One region of the Saccharococcus thermophilus genome, then DNA from elsewhere that is predicted to be linked to it. Evidence: riboswitches for the same ligand, from Rfam matches in the RefSeq annotation. Region 1 holds a riboswitch; each other region holds the start of a gene.

Region 1 (4,995 bases):
CGATGCTCGCGGTGCTGCCGGCGATAATCGAGGTTGAAGCGTTTGGCGCGACCGCCAGGACGTAACCGTTGCGCATGCCGTGTTTGGCGACTTGTTGTTTCAGCGTGTCCCAGTCGACGTTGTCGTTGCGGCGGTAGCCGCGCTTGTCAAAATAGGCGCCCGTCTGCCAATCGGAGCCTGGAAATGCGGGATAACTGCCTTTTTCCTTCGCCAATTCCATGCTTGCTTGGATCGCTAAATAGGCGATTTTTTCGTACAGCTTGTTGGCATATTCGACCGCTTCTTCCGATTCCCAGCGCATGCCTTTTAATGCGAGCAAATGGTGCCAGCCGAACGTGCCGAGTCCGACGGCGCGGTATTTTTGATTCGTCAGCTGCGCTTGCAGGACAGGGATGCTGTTTAAGTCAATGACGTTATCAAGCATGCGCATTTGAATCGGGATGAGCCGCTCAAGCACGTTGTCGGTAACGGCGCGGGCAAGGTTAATCGACGACAAGTTGCAGACGACGAAATCGCCGGGGATTTTCTCAATGATAATTTTTCCGTCTTTCGTATATTGCTTTTCGACAACGGTCGGGCTTTGATTTTGCGCGATTTCCGTGCAAAGGTTGCTGCAGTAAATCATGCCGAGATGCGCGTTCGGGTTTTTCCGGTTTACTTCGTCGCGGTAAAACATAAACGGTGTGCCCGATTCCAATTGGCTGCGCATGATGCTTTTCATTATTTCAATCGCCGGCACTTTTTCTTTTGAAAGCCGCTCTTCATGAACGCATTGCCAATATTTTTCGCGGAAGCTGCCGCGCCCTTTTTCTTCATCGTAAAAGTCCTCAAGGCTAAATCCCATCACTTTGCGCACTTCATGCGGGTCAAACAAATACCAATCGCCGCGTTTTTCGACTTGCTCCATAAATAAATCCGGGATGCAGACCCCCGTAAATAAATCGTGCGTTCTCATTCGTTCATCGCCGTTATTTAATTTCGCATCCAAAAAAGCAAAAATGTCTTTATGCCAGACGTCTAAATAAACGGAAATAGCGCCTTTGCGCTGCCCTAATTGATCGACGCTGACGGCGGTGTTATTAAGCTGTTTCATCCATGGAATCACGCCGGAGGAAACGCCTTTAAAGCCCTTGATGTCGCTGCCGCGGCTTCTGATTTTGCCGAGATAGACGCCGATTCCGCCGCCCGATTTTGAAAGGTTGGCGATGTCGGTATTGCTGTCGTAAATGCCCTGCAGGCTGTCATCGACCGTATCGACAAAGCAGCTCGACAGTTGTCCGCAGCTTTTGCCGGCGTTTGCCAAAGTCGGTGTGGCAACGGTCATGTACAAGTTGCTTAACGCCCAGTACGCTTCTTGGATAAGGGCAAAACGGCGCTGCTTTGGCTCTTTGGCCATTAGCGTCATCGCGATGATGAGAAACCGCTCTTGCGGAAGCTCATACAAGTTGCGTTCGTAGTCGCGAGCAAGGTAGCGATCGGCGAGTGTGCGCAAGCCGATATAGGTAAACAGCTTGTCTTTTTCCGGATCGATGAGTTTGGCGAGTTCCGTGATTTCTTCTTTCGTATAATTTTCCAAAAGGAAACGATGATACACTCCCTTTTCGACAAGTGCAGCAATTAAATCATAAAGGCTGCCGTAACGTTGAGCTTCGTCGTATCCGCGCTGCTTTGCCGCTTCTTTATATAATTGTTTTAAATAAATGCGGGCGCAGACAAACGTCCATTCCGGTTCCGTTTCGCTAATATAGGAAAGCCCCTCGAGTATGAGATAATGAAAGAACTGCTCGACAGAAATGGCCTCTTTATGTTCGATCACACGGATGATGCGTTCGATATAGCCATCTGTCCGTAAGTGCGGAAAATCGCTTGTCGTGCGGCGGATAAAGGAAATAAGTTTCTCGCGGGAAAATGGCTCGGCTTGTCCATTTTCTTTCGTAATCATCGTATTGCTTGTTTGCAACGCCATCGTTTTCTCCTCCTTGTCGTCCATAAAAAAATCCACTCGGGTCAACGAGTGGATGAAACGACAGCATAAAAAGGGGAGGTGAAGCCCTTTTCCACCATCGTTTCATCTTCTCGCACCCCGGAGAACATGAAACGCAACCAAGCAAGGCAGGTCTCCTGACTCGTGCTTCTTCCTACTTTGGATCCTTCCCATACGCGCGCCCAAACGAGCTTGCGCATACAGTGGATGTTCCATTTCGTCCGCACATACAGTTGCGGGGGCAGTTCTGGATTCGCACCAGATTCCCTATTAAGTCCGAACGGACACCATTGCTTGTGGTTTCACTATATATAGTTGCTTGTTAAACAAAAAACACAATATATAGTATTTTGTTATTGTTGGTATAAGCATATAATAAAACGCTGGAAAATTCAACTATGATTTTACGGCGAAAAGAAAAATGAGAAATGCTGTTTCGTTGTCCAAGCATTTCTCATTGGCGCGGGGGATGGAATTTTAGCAATAAAATTTGAAGCAGCCGCCCGATGCATATCCCGGGAATGACAAACAGCATCGGCAGCCAAATAGGACCGAAAAATATGCCCAAAAATGTGACGCTTGATGAAAGCATCAAGCCGACGGTAACGAAATAGGCGGAAAACACAAACGGCAGGAACGAGTAAGGGGTTTGCCCTCCGCCCGCATCTTTGAACGCATCCCACATCGCGTAAAAATATAAACATGGATAAAACATGAGCCATTGAAAGTCAATGATGTTGGCGGCCTCATGAGTATTCCCTAAAAAACTTAACCGGATGGCCTCATTAAACCGCGATTGCATGTTAATAAGAAACTCCAAAAAGATAAATAAAGTGCCTTTAAAATATTTTCTGTTTAAAAGTTGCCCAAATCCAGGCAGGGCAATGCTCCATAACAACCGTTCCATTGCTTTCACGTTTTCTAACCCTTTACTAAAATAATTTGTTCGAATGTCGCATTGTTTGTTATTGCGACGAAAAAAAACGAAGCAAAAACGAAACTTCCATACCCTTAATGTTTACTTTAATTACATTATTTAGCAAAAAAACGTGATTTTATGCTTTTTTTAAATAATAATAAAGCGAATGTTTCTTACTTTTTGTAAATATATGGATTTATGGCATGAAATGCTTGTCCATTATATTATTGGTTAGCGTAAATCCAAAAATATTCTTTAAATTTTTCAGAATAATTAATATAATATTAATGTAATGAATTTTAATAAACAACAAAGGGGGAAAAAATGTGAAGGGGCTTAAATCCGTTTTGCTTTGGGGTCTTATTTCTGTACTTGGAGCAGCAGGGTTTGCGGTCCTCGCATTAAGCCGTGGCGAAACGGTTAATGCGATTTGGCTGATTGTTGCCGCTGTATGTACGTATGCGGTAGCATACCGTTTTTATAGCAAGTTTATCGCCCGCAAAGTATTTGAGCTCGATGACAATCGCAAAACGCCTGCCGAGATATTTAACGACGGAAAAGATTATGTGCCGACGAACAAATGGGTGTTGTTCGGCCATCACTTCGCAGCTATTGCCGGCGCCGGACCGCTTGTTGGACCGATTTTGGCGGCGCAAATGGGATATTTGCCGGGAACACTTTGGATTGTGATCGGTGTTGTTTTAGGCGGAGCCGTGCAAGACTTTGTTATTTTATTCGCTTCGATGCGCCGCAACGGCAAATCGCTTGGCGAGATGGTAAAAGAAGAAATCGGCCCTGTGACAGGCTTCATTGCTGCGCTTGGTATTTTAGGAATCATGATTATTTTATTGGCTGTTTTGGCGCTGGTTGTTGTGAAAGCGCTTGTAGGAAGCCCGTGGGGAATGTTCACCATCGCCGCGACGATTCCGATTGCGATTTTGATGGGCATTTACATGCGCTTTATTCGTCCGGGACGCGTGGGGGAAGCTTCTTTACTCGGATTTGTTCTGCTTTTGCTTTCCCTCGTCGCTGGACAGCATGTAGCACAAAACCCAACGTTAGCGGAAATTTTTACATTAAAAGGCGAAACGATCGCGATCTTGATGATCATTTACGGATTTGTCGCATCGGCATTGCCGGTATGGCTATTGCTTGCGCCGCGTGACTATTTAAGCACGTTCTTAAAAATCGGCACGATCGTCGGCCTTGCGTTAGGCATTTTAGTCGTAGCGCCAGATTTGCAAATGCCGGCGTTAACGAAATTTGTCGACGGCACTGGCCCGGTATTTGCGGGGAACTTATTCCCATTCCTGTTTATTACGATCGCTTGCGGTGCTGTATCGGGATTCCATGCGCTTGTTTCTTCCGGTACGACGCCAAAAATGATTGAAATCGAGAGCCATGCCCGCCCGATCGGCTATGGCGCGATGTTGATGGAATCGTTCGTCGCTGTCATGGCGATGGTGGCAGCATGCGTGCTGACCCCGGGAGCATATTTTGCCATCAACAGCCCGGCTGCTGCCATCGGTCAAGATGTAGTGCAAGCAGCGAAAGTCGTATCGTCATGGGGATTTACCGTTACGCCTGACATGCTGTCAGAGCTTGCGAAAAATGTCGGCGAGCAAACGATTTTATCACGTACTGGCGGGGCGCCAACATTGGCGATTGGAATGGCGGTTATTCTCTCGAAGGTGATCGGCGGCAAAACATTAATGGCGTTCTGGTATCATTTCGCGATTTTATTTGAAGCACTCTTTATTTTAACGACGATTGACGCTGGCACACGCATCGGCCGCTTTATGATTCAAGATATTATGGGCACTTTCTACAAACCGCTTGGCAAAACGGATTCGCTGGTTTCCAATATTATCGCAACGACGCTGTGCGTTCTTGCTTGGGGATATTTCCTATACCAAGGGGTAGTCGATCCGCTTGGCGGTATTAATACGTTGTGGCCGCTGTTCGGAATTGCCAACCAAATGCTGGCGGGAATTGCGTTACTATTCGGCACGACGGTGCTGTTCAAAATGGGTAAAAAAGCGTACGTTTGGGTAACGCTTATTCCGACGATTTGGCTTTTAGTTGCCACGCT
Region 2 (4,995 bases), 1.7 Mb from region 1:
TCCGGCAAAGCTATCAGCGGATGAGCGGAAAATTTACGATTTGGTCGTGCGCCGTCTCATTGCCGCGCATTATGAAGCGGCGGTGTTTGACTACACGACCGTCACGACGCTTGTTGATGGGCGCGCCCGCTTTATTTCAAAAGGTAAGCAGCAAATTCAGGAAGGATGGCGGAAAGTGATTGCGCCGCGTGAAGAGGACGAGGAAGCGATCCTTCCGGCGCTTCGGCAAGGAGAAAGCGGCGATGTGCTCGATGTCCGAGTCAAAGAAGGAAAGACTCAGCCGCCAAAACGGTATACGGAAGGGCAATTGATTACGCTGATGAAAACGGCGGGGAAATTTTTAGATAACGAAGAATTGGAAAAAGTGCTCGCCAAAACGGAGGGCCTCGGCACGGAAGCGACGCGCGCGGCCATCATTACGACGCTAAAAGAGCGAAATTATATCGAAGTAAAGAAAAATCAAGTATATGCGACCGACAAAGCAAAAGTGCTCATCGAAGCGATTGGCGATAAAATTTTGGCTTCTCCGGAAATGACGGCGAAGTGGGAACAGCGCTTAAGCGAGATTGGTGAAGGAAGAGCTTCAGCGGCTCATTTTATGGAGCAAGTAAAAAGATTATCGGCAAAAATCGTTGAAGATGCGCTTGCCGCGTCGCAGAGCTGGAACTTTGCCGGACTCGATACAGCATCGATTCAACGCACCACATCGAAAGCGACGTTAGGAAAACCGGTCGGCACCTGCAAGCTGTGCGGCGGAACGGTCATTGACAAAGGGACATTTTACGGCTGCGCCAATTATGCCAAAACGAAATGCTCGTTTACGATTTCGAAAAAAATTCTCGGCAAAACGATTTCGCAAGCGAATGTGAGAAAACTGCTCGAGCACGGCAAAACGAACATCATTAAAGGGTTTAAAAAAGGGGAGAAAACGTTTGATGCGGTGTTAGTGTGGGATGAAAAGGAGAAAAAAATAACGTTTTCGTTTCCGAAAAAATAATCTCCTTCCTCATTGTATTGTACGATTTGTAGCAATTTTGTTTCTCCCTTCGTATTTTTTGCCATTATAATCGATAAAACTAGAAGATGGCAATTAGGATATTTACGAATAGAGCCAAAAATTGTAATATTACCCTTGTAAGGAAAAATTATAAAGTAACATTAATTATATTATGTAAACAAAAGAAGGGAGAACAATGGATAAACAAGAAGTAATCGATCTTCTCTCCAGTAAAATGAAGTTAATTCGCGTCGAAAAAGGGTATACGCAAGATAAGATGGCAGAAGTGTTAGGGATTTCGAAAAAAACGCTCGTGCAAATTGAAAAAGGGCGGACGCAGGCGAACTGGACGCAAGTCGTCGCGCTATGCGCACTATTCCGTGATAGCGAAATTATCGAATCGGTGCTTGGCGATAGCCCGCTTGAAGTGATTGAAACGATCGCCCATGAAGAAATTGATGCGCCGAAAGGAAAAACGTTCGGCGGAAAAGTATGGTGGAAAGAGATTAAACGCATGGGGCCGTTTCGCCTCCAGCAAAATCTCATCAGCAAGCATTACCGCATTTTAGATATATATGATGACCGTTGGTACAGTTCTTTTGACAAAGAGGAGGCGCTAAGGCGGCTCGAGGAATTGGCGCGGGCGGCAAAAATGTAGCTCTATTGATATGGATGCCTTGCCCGCTATCTTGTTTTTTTGTTCTTCCACATATCGTTTGATGGTTTTGCTTCGTTTTCTTCGGTGCTAACAAAGAATGAACGTGTCCATAGACTAGGCAAATGAGCAAGATGGGGGAATTATTTCCTTAAAATCCGAGAAGTCATTCCTTTCACTTTGGCCATGATGCCAGATGGAAAATCGGTAGGAAGGCAGTTTAATTACTCCCATTTCAACCGGTTGAATTAAATAATTTTTTACAGCTATATTAAATTTTACTTACGTATATATTTGAATGAATTTGCTCATGATATAGGTAACGGGTACGTAACGGTTGAGCCCAGATTTATATATGCTCTTTCGGGTGTATATAGGTCGGCCAAAGATTGTATACAGGTCATGATGGTTTGTGTGCAGTCGGAGGGAAGATTCTATACGGTAGAGAAAGGCTTTATTGCAGTCGTATCTCTAGCAAAGATATTATTGCAATAAGGTCCCAATTTATCGTATAGGGTCGAGCGAAGATCGTATAAAGTGCCGCAGACTTTGTTGAGTAAACGACTCAATTAAGTTAACGGTCATATACAGCCGAGAGGTTGTATATGGGTGTATAGGTATTTTATACGGTTGAACGAACCATTATCATGGGTGGTGAACTGCTTATTTATGGTCGAAAGATCATAAATAGGTAATCAGCTATTCATGATAGTGCTAGGTAGATCGTTACGTGCTCGTATTTGATACATAAAACTACAGACTTTTACGGCATTTTAGCGTATTTATATCGTTGGGCTATAGCCAAGCGGTAAGGCAACGGACTTTGACTCCGTGATGCGCTGGTTCGAATCCAGCTAGCCCAGTCTCTAGCAGACAAGCAATGTCGCTTGTCTGTTTTTTTGTGGAAAAAGAAGGAGTTTCGACAAATATGTCAAATATAAGACGTAGCAAGGAGGGAATTGTGATGAAAACAGCTGATTTATGCGATGAATTTTTAAGTGAACTGCAAGTTTGCCAATTGCCGCTCCAATCATACGGCGGCAAAAAAGAATTTTCCGGACCGATTGCGACCGTTGAGGTGTTCGAGGATAACGTACTCGTCCGCGAGGCGCTCGAAACTGTTCCGGCAGGCACCGTATTGGTCGTTGACGGAAAAGGTTCGCGCAATTGCGCGTTACTTGGAGACCGTCTTGCCCAGATCGCTTGCGAGCGCGGGCTTGCCGGGGTGATTATTCACGGATGCATTCGCGATTCTGCGGAAATCGCTAACATGCCGCTTGGCGTCATGGCTATCGGTACATGCCCGGTGAAAAGCAAAAAAGAAGGGAAAGGAAAACGGGATGTCGCGCTTGAATTTGGCGGCGTTCGTTGGGAGCCAGGTGCTTATGTGTACGCTGATCAAGACGGGATTGTATTGGCGAAAACGGACTTATTGAAAAAAAGTAGTTGACGATATTTGAAAATTTGTACTACTATTAATAACAGGAATGTTCCATGAAAAATCGACATTATATGCCAAACAAATAAGGTGCCTTTCTCATTAGAGAATTGGCTTAAAAGGGAAGTACGGTGAAAATCCGTCACGGTACCCGCCACTGTGATGGGGAGCTTTGTTGCATCATGTCACTGAAGGAAACTTCGGGAAGGCGCAACAAAGCGATGATCCTAAGTCAGGAGACCTGCCTTATTTGTTCGGACGGATACCTACGGGATTATAGGTAGACGTGCGGGAGAATAGTATACTTTTTTGGCTATATTTGTATGCATTTTTCTGCACCTCTGCGTATAGAGGTGCTTTTTATTTTGCAAAAAAGGAGAGACTCAACATGACAACATGGAATTTAATCGGAATGAAACATCATGTGCTGATTTGCAACGGAGGCAGCTGTATGCGTAAAGAGGGAGAGGAAGTAACGCTTGCCATCCGTGAAGAAATCGCACTGTTGGAGTTAGATGGCATTGTACATACGACGCGGACTCGCTGCAATGGTCGTTGCCAAGACGCGTGTGTAGTCATCGTTTACCCTGAAGGCGTATGGTACAACGGTGTGACGCCGAAAAAAGCAAGGGAGATTGTACGAAGGCATTTACGAGATGGGGAATGGCTGGAAGAAACGATAACGTACCATTATGAAGGGACGCAAGGATTGATGATGTTAAAACAATCAAACGCCCCTCTAGGAATCTCGAAATTATCTAAAGCAATGGGAGGAACGAAAGTATGAAAAAATGGAGAGCTGCCCTTTTCCTTTTCGGATTAGTTGTCTATTTTACTTTCTCTGAAAGTTCATCGGCATTTGCGATGCATATTATGGAAGGATTTTTGCCTGTCAGATGGGTGATTTTTTGGTGGCTAGTGTTTTTGCCGTTTTTTATCATCGGTATGCGTTCACTAATTCGGATTACACGTGAGCATCCGGAACTAAAGCTGCTCATTGCGCTGTCGGGGGCATTTACGTTTGTACTGTCCGCCTTAAAAATTCCATCCGTTACTGGAAGCAGCTCACATCCAACGGGGGTCGGTCTCGGTGCGGTGCTGTTTGGTCCATGGGCGATGGTGGTGATGGGAAGCATCGTATTGCTGTTTCAAGCGTTATTGCTGGCACATGGCGGATTGACGACATTAGGGGCGAATGCCATGTCCATGGCAGTCGTCGGTCCGATCGTAGGGTACGGCATTTATTGTTTAGGGAAAAAGTGGAATATACCGCGACGTTGGACCATCTTTTTCGCTGCATTTTTCTCTGATTTAGCCACATATGTTGTCACCTCCTTGCAATTAGCGTTGGCGTTTCCGGACGCGACAGGCGGAGTTTTCGCTTCGTTTGTCAAATTTGCCGGCATTTTCGCTGTCACGCAAATACCATTGGCGATTACAGAAGGGTTGCTTACGGTCGTCGTTTGGAATTTCTTATCCACTTACAGCAGCCGGGAACTAAGTCAATTAGAGAGAGGAGTGTAGATAATGAAGAGAAGTCTTTTTCTCCTCGTTTTTGCTGTTTTATTAGCAGCGACGCCGTTATTGTTCATTCATCACTCTAATTTTGGCGGCACGGATGACCGAGCGAAAAAAACGATTCAGGTGATTGCTCCTCATTATAAGCCTTGGGCGCAATCAATATTTGAGCCGCCAGGCGGAGAGGTGCAAACGTTGCTGTTTTCTGTGCAAGCGGCGGTCGGCGCCGGTATTATTGGCTATATTATCGGCGTCTATAAAGGTCGGGAGAACCGAAGAGAGGAATCAAAATGATCCGGCAGTTTGACACAATCGCTTACAACAACCGCCTGCGAACAATACGTCCCGAACAAAAAGTGATATTTGCGTTCATATTATTAATAATGG
Region 3 (4,995 bases), 1.1 Mb from region 1:
ACCGAACCGATTGAGTTTTTGTTTATGTTTTTATCGCCATTGCTTTATGTCGTTCACGCTGTATTAACGGGCCTTTCGTTGGCGATCGCAACAGCGCTCGGCGTCCACCACGGGTTTACGTTTTCGGCCGGTGCGATTGACTTTTTCTTAAACTATGGAATTGCGAAAAAACCGTATCTATTAATCGTGCAAGGAATTATTTATGCCATCATTTATTTCGTTGTGTTCTATTTCTTGATTGTCAAATTAGATTTAAAAACGCCGGGCCGTGAAGAAATCGCAGGAGAGTTTACGGAAAGCGGCGCAGCGAAAACAGGCGGCAGCTATAATGATGTTGCGGTGAAGTATATGGAAGCGCTGGGAGGTAAAGATAACCTCATCCAGATCGACAACTGTGTGACCCGCCTGCGTTTAAAAGTGAATGACATATCCAAAGTCAATGAGGAGGAGCTGAAACGTTTAGGGGCAAAAGGAGTCATCCGCCTCAATCAAACGGATGTGCAGGTCGTTGTCGGCACGGATGTCGAGTTTGTCGCCAACGAGCTGAGAAAGCTATAACCAAGAGAAAAGTGTTCCAGCTCTTTTCGTTCGCAGAGAAGAGCTGGAACTTTTATTCTATATATATGGTAGATCAAGGGGGGAATTCACTAATGAAACGGTTGCTAGACTTCACTTCGCTGTCAAAAGGAAGAATGGCGACACAAGAATCATTACAGGAGGCAAAACGGATTCGCATGGCGAGATCGCCGCTGCGATAAAATGAGCGACATTTTTATGCCATAAATGAAACTTGTCATTCCTTGGTTACGTATATCTTTATAGAAAGGAGATAGAAAGGAGAAAATCATATGTTTTCCCGGCCCCCAACTTGTTCCGTCTGCGGGAAGCCGATTGAAAAAAATGAGCCGATCTATGTGCGCATGAGGTACCCGTCGTACAGAGGAATGGTAGAAATACAGGCTTTCCTTAGGCAAGAAGGGACAATCATTTGCGAGGTTTGTTTCTCGCAAAAAAATAATCATGAAAAATGAGAGGAGTTATGCGATGTTCGGAAAAGTCGCCGCCGATGTGCTTGGATTAAGCGATATCGGCTCGGTCATTAAGCCGGAAAACTACGATAAAGCTGATGCCGATGATTACGTAATGCATGAAGATGGGGAAAAGATTTATTTCTTAATTAAATCGAAGTCGGATGAGTATTGCTTTACCAATAAAGCGCTGATTCATTTGGATGGCACGAGCGCGACCAGCAAAAAGCGCGTATTGCGCCGCTATGATTATTACAAACATCCGATTTCCGACGTGTCGCTCGAGACAGCGGGCACGGTCGATTTAGACGTGGAGATTAAGTTTAAAATCGGCGCCCATGACTATTCGATTGACGTCCATAAAAAGCATTTAGAAGAGCTGAAAGATTTATATAAATCGCTGCTCGCCATCGCCGAGCTTTGCCATGAAAACGAAACGAAGCTGGAGTACGCGCATAAAAGTTTGGAATTGACCGCGAACGTATTCGGGCGCGTGAAAAGTGACACCAATAATTTCTTTGCCGATTTCAAGGCGGTGAACGAACTCGCGTTTCAATGGCTTGTTGACGCGAAAACAAAATATACGGTAAAAGACTTCGGCTTTGTGTTTGAACGCTATATTAACAATTGAGCTGTTCCTTTGTCTCCCGCTATCGGGGGATTTTTATATACCTTAAAATCAATGAAACTTTCATTTTTTTATTGCCAAAGTTTTTCTAATCCTTTAATATTATAACTGTCAATTGTTCGACAATTTCATACATTCGCAGCAAGGTGCCAATGGAGCGATTCGCTCCGCACGGCTTAATAGGGAATCTGGTGAAAGTCCAGAACTGTCCCCGCAACTGTAAATGCGGACGAAATGAAATCGCCACTGTACGGTACGATGGCAAGCGCCGTTTGCCGTATGGGAAGGTTCAGAGTAGGATGAAGCATGAGTCAGTAGACCTGCCTTGCCTGCTTGTGCGTTTCCTAATCTTCGGGGGGTGAGAGTAGGAAGCGGCAACGGTGGCTGCCTTTGTGCATACATATTGCCGTTTCTTACTCATTCCAATTTGGAATGAGTTTTTTTATTTCTATTGTAAAAAGGGGGAACAGCAATGAGAAAGTGGAAACAGTACATCGCGCTGCTTGTCGTCGTCCTCACATTCGGCCTATTGTTCGGATGCAATGGGGCAAACGAAAGCAAAGCGCCTGCGAAAAAAGAAGCAACAAAAACGGAACAAACGCAAGCCGCGTTTCCGGTAACGGTGAAAGATGGATTAGGGGAAGAAGTGACGATTAAGTCCAGACCGCAAAAAATCGTTTCCTTAATCCCAAGCAACACGGAAATTGCCTATGCGTTAGGATTAGGCGACAAAATCGTTGGCGTCAGCGATTTTGACAACTATCCGGAGGATGTGAAAAAGAAAGCAAAAATCGGCGGCATGGAGTTTAATGTAGAAAAAGTTATTTCGTTGAAGCCGGATTTAGTACTTGCCCATGCGTCTAGCGTACATAGCTCGAAAGATGGAATTCAGCAATTAAAAGATGCGGGCATTACGGTGCTTGTGGTCAATGACGCGAAATCGTTTGCTGATGTATACCATTCGATCGAATTGGTTGGTAAGGCAACCGGAACCGCCGATAAAGCGCAAGAAATTATCAACAATATGAAAACGAAACTCGAAGAAATAAAAGAGAAGGCTAAACAAATTAAGCCGGAAGAACAAGTGAAAGTATGGGTGGAAGTATCGCCTCCGCCGCAAATTTATACGGCCGGAAAAGGAACGTTTATGGATGAGATGCTTCAGACCATTTCGGCGAAAAACGTCGCCGGCGGCCTGGAAGGATGGCCGATGGTGACGGAGGAAAAAGCGGTGGCATACAAGCCGGATGTGATTATTACTACCTACGGCGGAGCGAAACAGGTGTTAGGGCGCGCAGCGTGGAAAGATGTTCCAGCGGTAAAAAACAAGCGGGTATATGATGTCAATACCGATTTAGTCAGCCGTCCGGGCCCGCGTCTCGTTGAAGGAGTAGAGGAACTTGCAAAAGTCATTTACCCGAAAATCTTTAAGTAATGCATCGATGTATATCATTGCTGTAACGATTGCGGCGGTCTCGCTTTTATTAGGGATATCGATAGGTTCGTTATCGATTCCCTTTTCTACTATTATCAAGATCCTTTTTTCGGCCTGGTTTGGGTTGCCGCTGCCCGGCGATGTTCCCGATGATCTCGTGCAGATCGTGATGGCGATCCGCCTTCCGCGTGTGGTGCTCGCATTTCTTGTCGGCGCGTCGCTAGCGGTTGCGGGCGCGGCGTTTCAAGGGCTGTTAAAAAATGCGCTTGCCGATCCGTATACGCTCGGCGTGTCATCCGGCGCTTCCGTCGGTGCGGTGATCGTTATTTTTTTCGGTATTCAACTGCCGCTCTTTGGCACGTTTACTTTGCCGATTGTCAGCATTTTATTCGGTCTGGCGACGCTCGCGCTTGTGCTTTTATTTACAAGGGCAGTGGAGCGACAAATGTCGGTGGAGACGATCATTTTGGCCGGGATTATCTTTGGCGCGTTTTTCAGCGCCCTTATTTCTTTGATGATTGCGCTGACCGGGGAAGAATTGCGGCAAATTATTGACTGGCTGATGGGAAGCGTCGCGATGCGGGGCTGGAAATATACGATGCTTCTCCTTCCGTTTTTTTTGTTCGGCGTCGTCTTGCTTCTTCTGAATGCGCGCGAGCTTAATGCGTTCGCCTTTGGCGAAGCGGCGGCACTTCATGTCGGGGTGAACGTGATGCGCCGCAAAATCATGATTTTAACAGGAGCCTCGTTATTGACAGGGGCGGCCGTATCGGTGTCTGGGACGATTGGATTTGTCGGGCTTGTCGTTCCCCATATGGTCCGCCTTGTCTGCGGTCCGAACCACCGCTTGTTGCTGCCGCTGTCTTTGCTATACGGAGGGGCCTTTCTCGTCCTTACTGATTTGCTGGCGCGCACGATCATTTCGCCGCGCGAATTGCCGATTGGCGTCATTACTTCTTTGATTGGCGCCCCGCTGTTTGCGTTATTGTTTTTCCGAAGAATGAAAAGAAAGATGTGATCGATGTGCTCGAAGTAAACAACGTGTCTTACCGCTATCAGCGCAAACAAGTGCTTCATGATATCACCTTTACGGTAGAAAAAGGGGAAATATTTGGAATTTTAGGGCCGAATGGCAGTGGGAAAACGACATTGTTGAGATTATTAAGCAAAGAGCTATCCGTGCAAAGCGGCAGCATCACCGTGAACGGACGGCCGCTCGCTTCTTTTTCGCATAAAGAGTGGGCGCGTTTTGCCGCGGTGCTTCCGCAAACGATCGATGCGGTGTTCGGCTATACGGTCAAGGAAACGGTGGAGCTCGGACGGTACGCCCATCAGCATCGCTTTTTTCCGGTGTGGACGGAAGAAGATGAGCAGGCGGTTGATGCGGCGATTCATGAAGTCGGTCTCGCCGAAAAAGCGGAAGAAAGCATTGAACGCTTAAGCGGGGGAGAACGCCAGCGCGCCTATTTGGCGCGGGCGCTGGCGCAAAATCCCGAGCTGCTGCTGCTCGATGAGCCGACGAATCATATGGATATTACCCAGCAGCTCCATCTATTAAATCAGCTCGTTCGTGCGTCAAAAGAGAAAAAACTGACCGTGATTGCCATTTTTCATGATATGAATATCGCCAGTTTATTTTGCGATCGGCTTTTAATGCTAAAAGAAGGGAAAGCGGTCGCGCTTGGCACGCCGGAAGAGCTGATGGAGCCGGCGCTTCTCCGTTCCGTGTTTCATGCTCCGGTCAGCAGACAGGTGCATCCAACCGTTTCCAAGCCGCTGCTCGCCTTTTTGCCAGAACGGGGATTGCCAACCGCCGAAGAGCGGGACCTGCCTGAACATCTTACATGGGCAACGATGGACGACTGCATCGTCATCACTGCCGCAAAGCCGCTCAAAGTGTTGTC

Evidence for each region. A riboswitch is a leader RNA that binds a small molecule or an ion and turns the genes downstream of it on or off. The one in region 1 is predicted to bind cobalamin.
Region 2: linked by a shared signal. The riboswitch ahead of BDD39_RS05355 ((2Fe-2S) ferredoxin domain-containing protein) and the one ahead of BDD39_RS14385 (ribonucleoside-diphosphate reductase subunit alpha) in region 1 are both predicted to bind cobalamin.
Region 3: linked by a shared signal. The riboswitch ahead of BDD39_RS08645 (ABC transporter substrate-binding protein) and the one ahead of BDD39_RS14385 (ribonucleoside-diphosphate reductase subunit alpha) in region 1 are both predicted to bind cobalamin.

What each region holds. Positions count from the first base shown of each region.
Region 1 covers NZ_JAASRS010000001.1:2,776,107-2,781,101, reverse strand. The annotation lists gene BDD39_RS14385 (ribonucleoside-diphosphate reductase subunit alpha) at 1-1,966, opposite strand, end outside; cobalamin riboswitch at 2,095-2,292, opposite strand; gene BDD39_RS14380 (hypothetical protein) at 2,439-2,900, opposite strand; gene BDD39_RS14375 (carbon starvation CstA family protein) at 3,230-4,995, shown strand, end outside.
Region 2 covers NZ_JAASRS010000001.1:1,042,904-1,047,898, forward strand. The annotation lists gene BDD39_RS05335 (DNA topoisomerase III) at 1-997, shown strand, start outside; gene BDD39_RS05340 (helix-turn-helix transcriptional regulator) at 1,194-1,655, shown strand; partial or broken gene BDD39_RS16735 (IS200/IS605 family transposase) at 1,739-1,834, opposite strand; tRNA gene BDD39_RS05345 (tRNA-Gln) at 2,444-2,515, shown strand; gene rraA (ribonuclease E activity regulator RraA) at 2,617-3,102, shown strand; cobalamin riboswitch at 3,162-3,353, shown strand; gene BDD39_RS05355 ((2Fe-2S) ferredoxin domain-containing protein) at 3,479-3,877, shown strand; gene BDD39_RS05360 (energy-coupling factor ABC transporter permease) at 3,874-4,614, shown strand; gene BDD39_RS05365 (energy-coupling factor ABC transporter substrate-binding protein) at 4,618-4,902, shown strand; gene cbiQ (cobalt ECF transporter T component CbiQ) at 4,899-4,995, shown strand, end outside.
Region 3 covers NZ_JAASRS010000001.1:1,668,644-1,673,638, reverse strand. The annotation lists gene nagE (N-acetylglucosamine-specific PTS transporter subunit IIBC) at 1-558, shown strand, start outside; gene BDD39_RS08650 (PH domain-containing protein) at 1,045-1,659, shown strand; cobalamin riboswitch at 1,785-1,998, shown strand; gene BDD39_RS08645 (ABC transporter substrate-binding protein) at 2,129-3,091, shown strand; gene BDD39_RS08640 (FecCD family ABC transporter permease) at 3,057-4,109, shown strand; gene BDD39_RS08635 (adenosylcobinamide amidohydrolase) at 4,109-4,995, shown strand, end outside.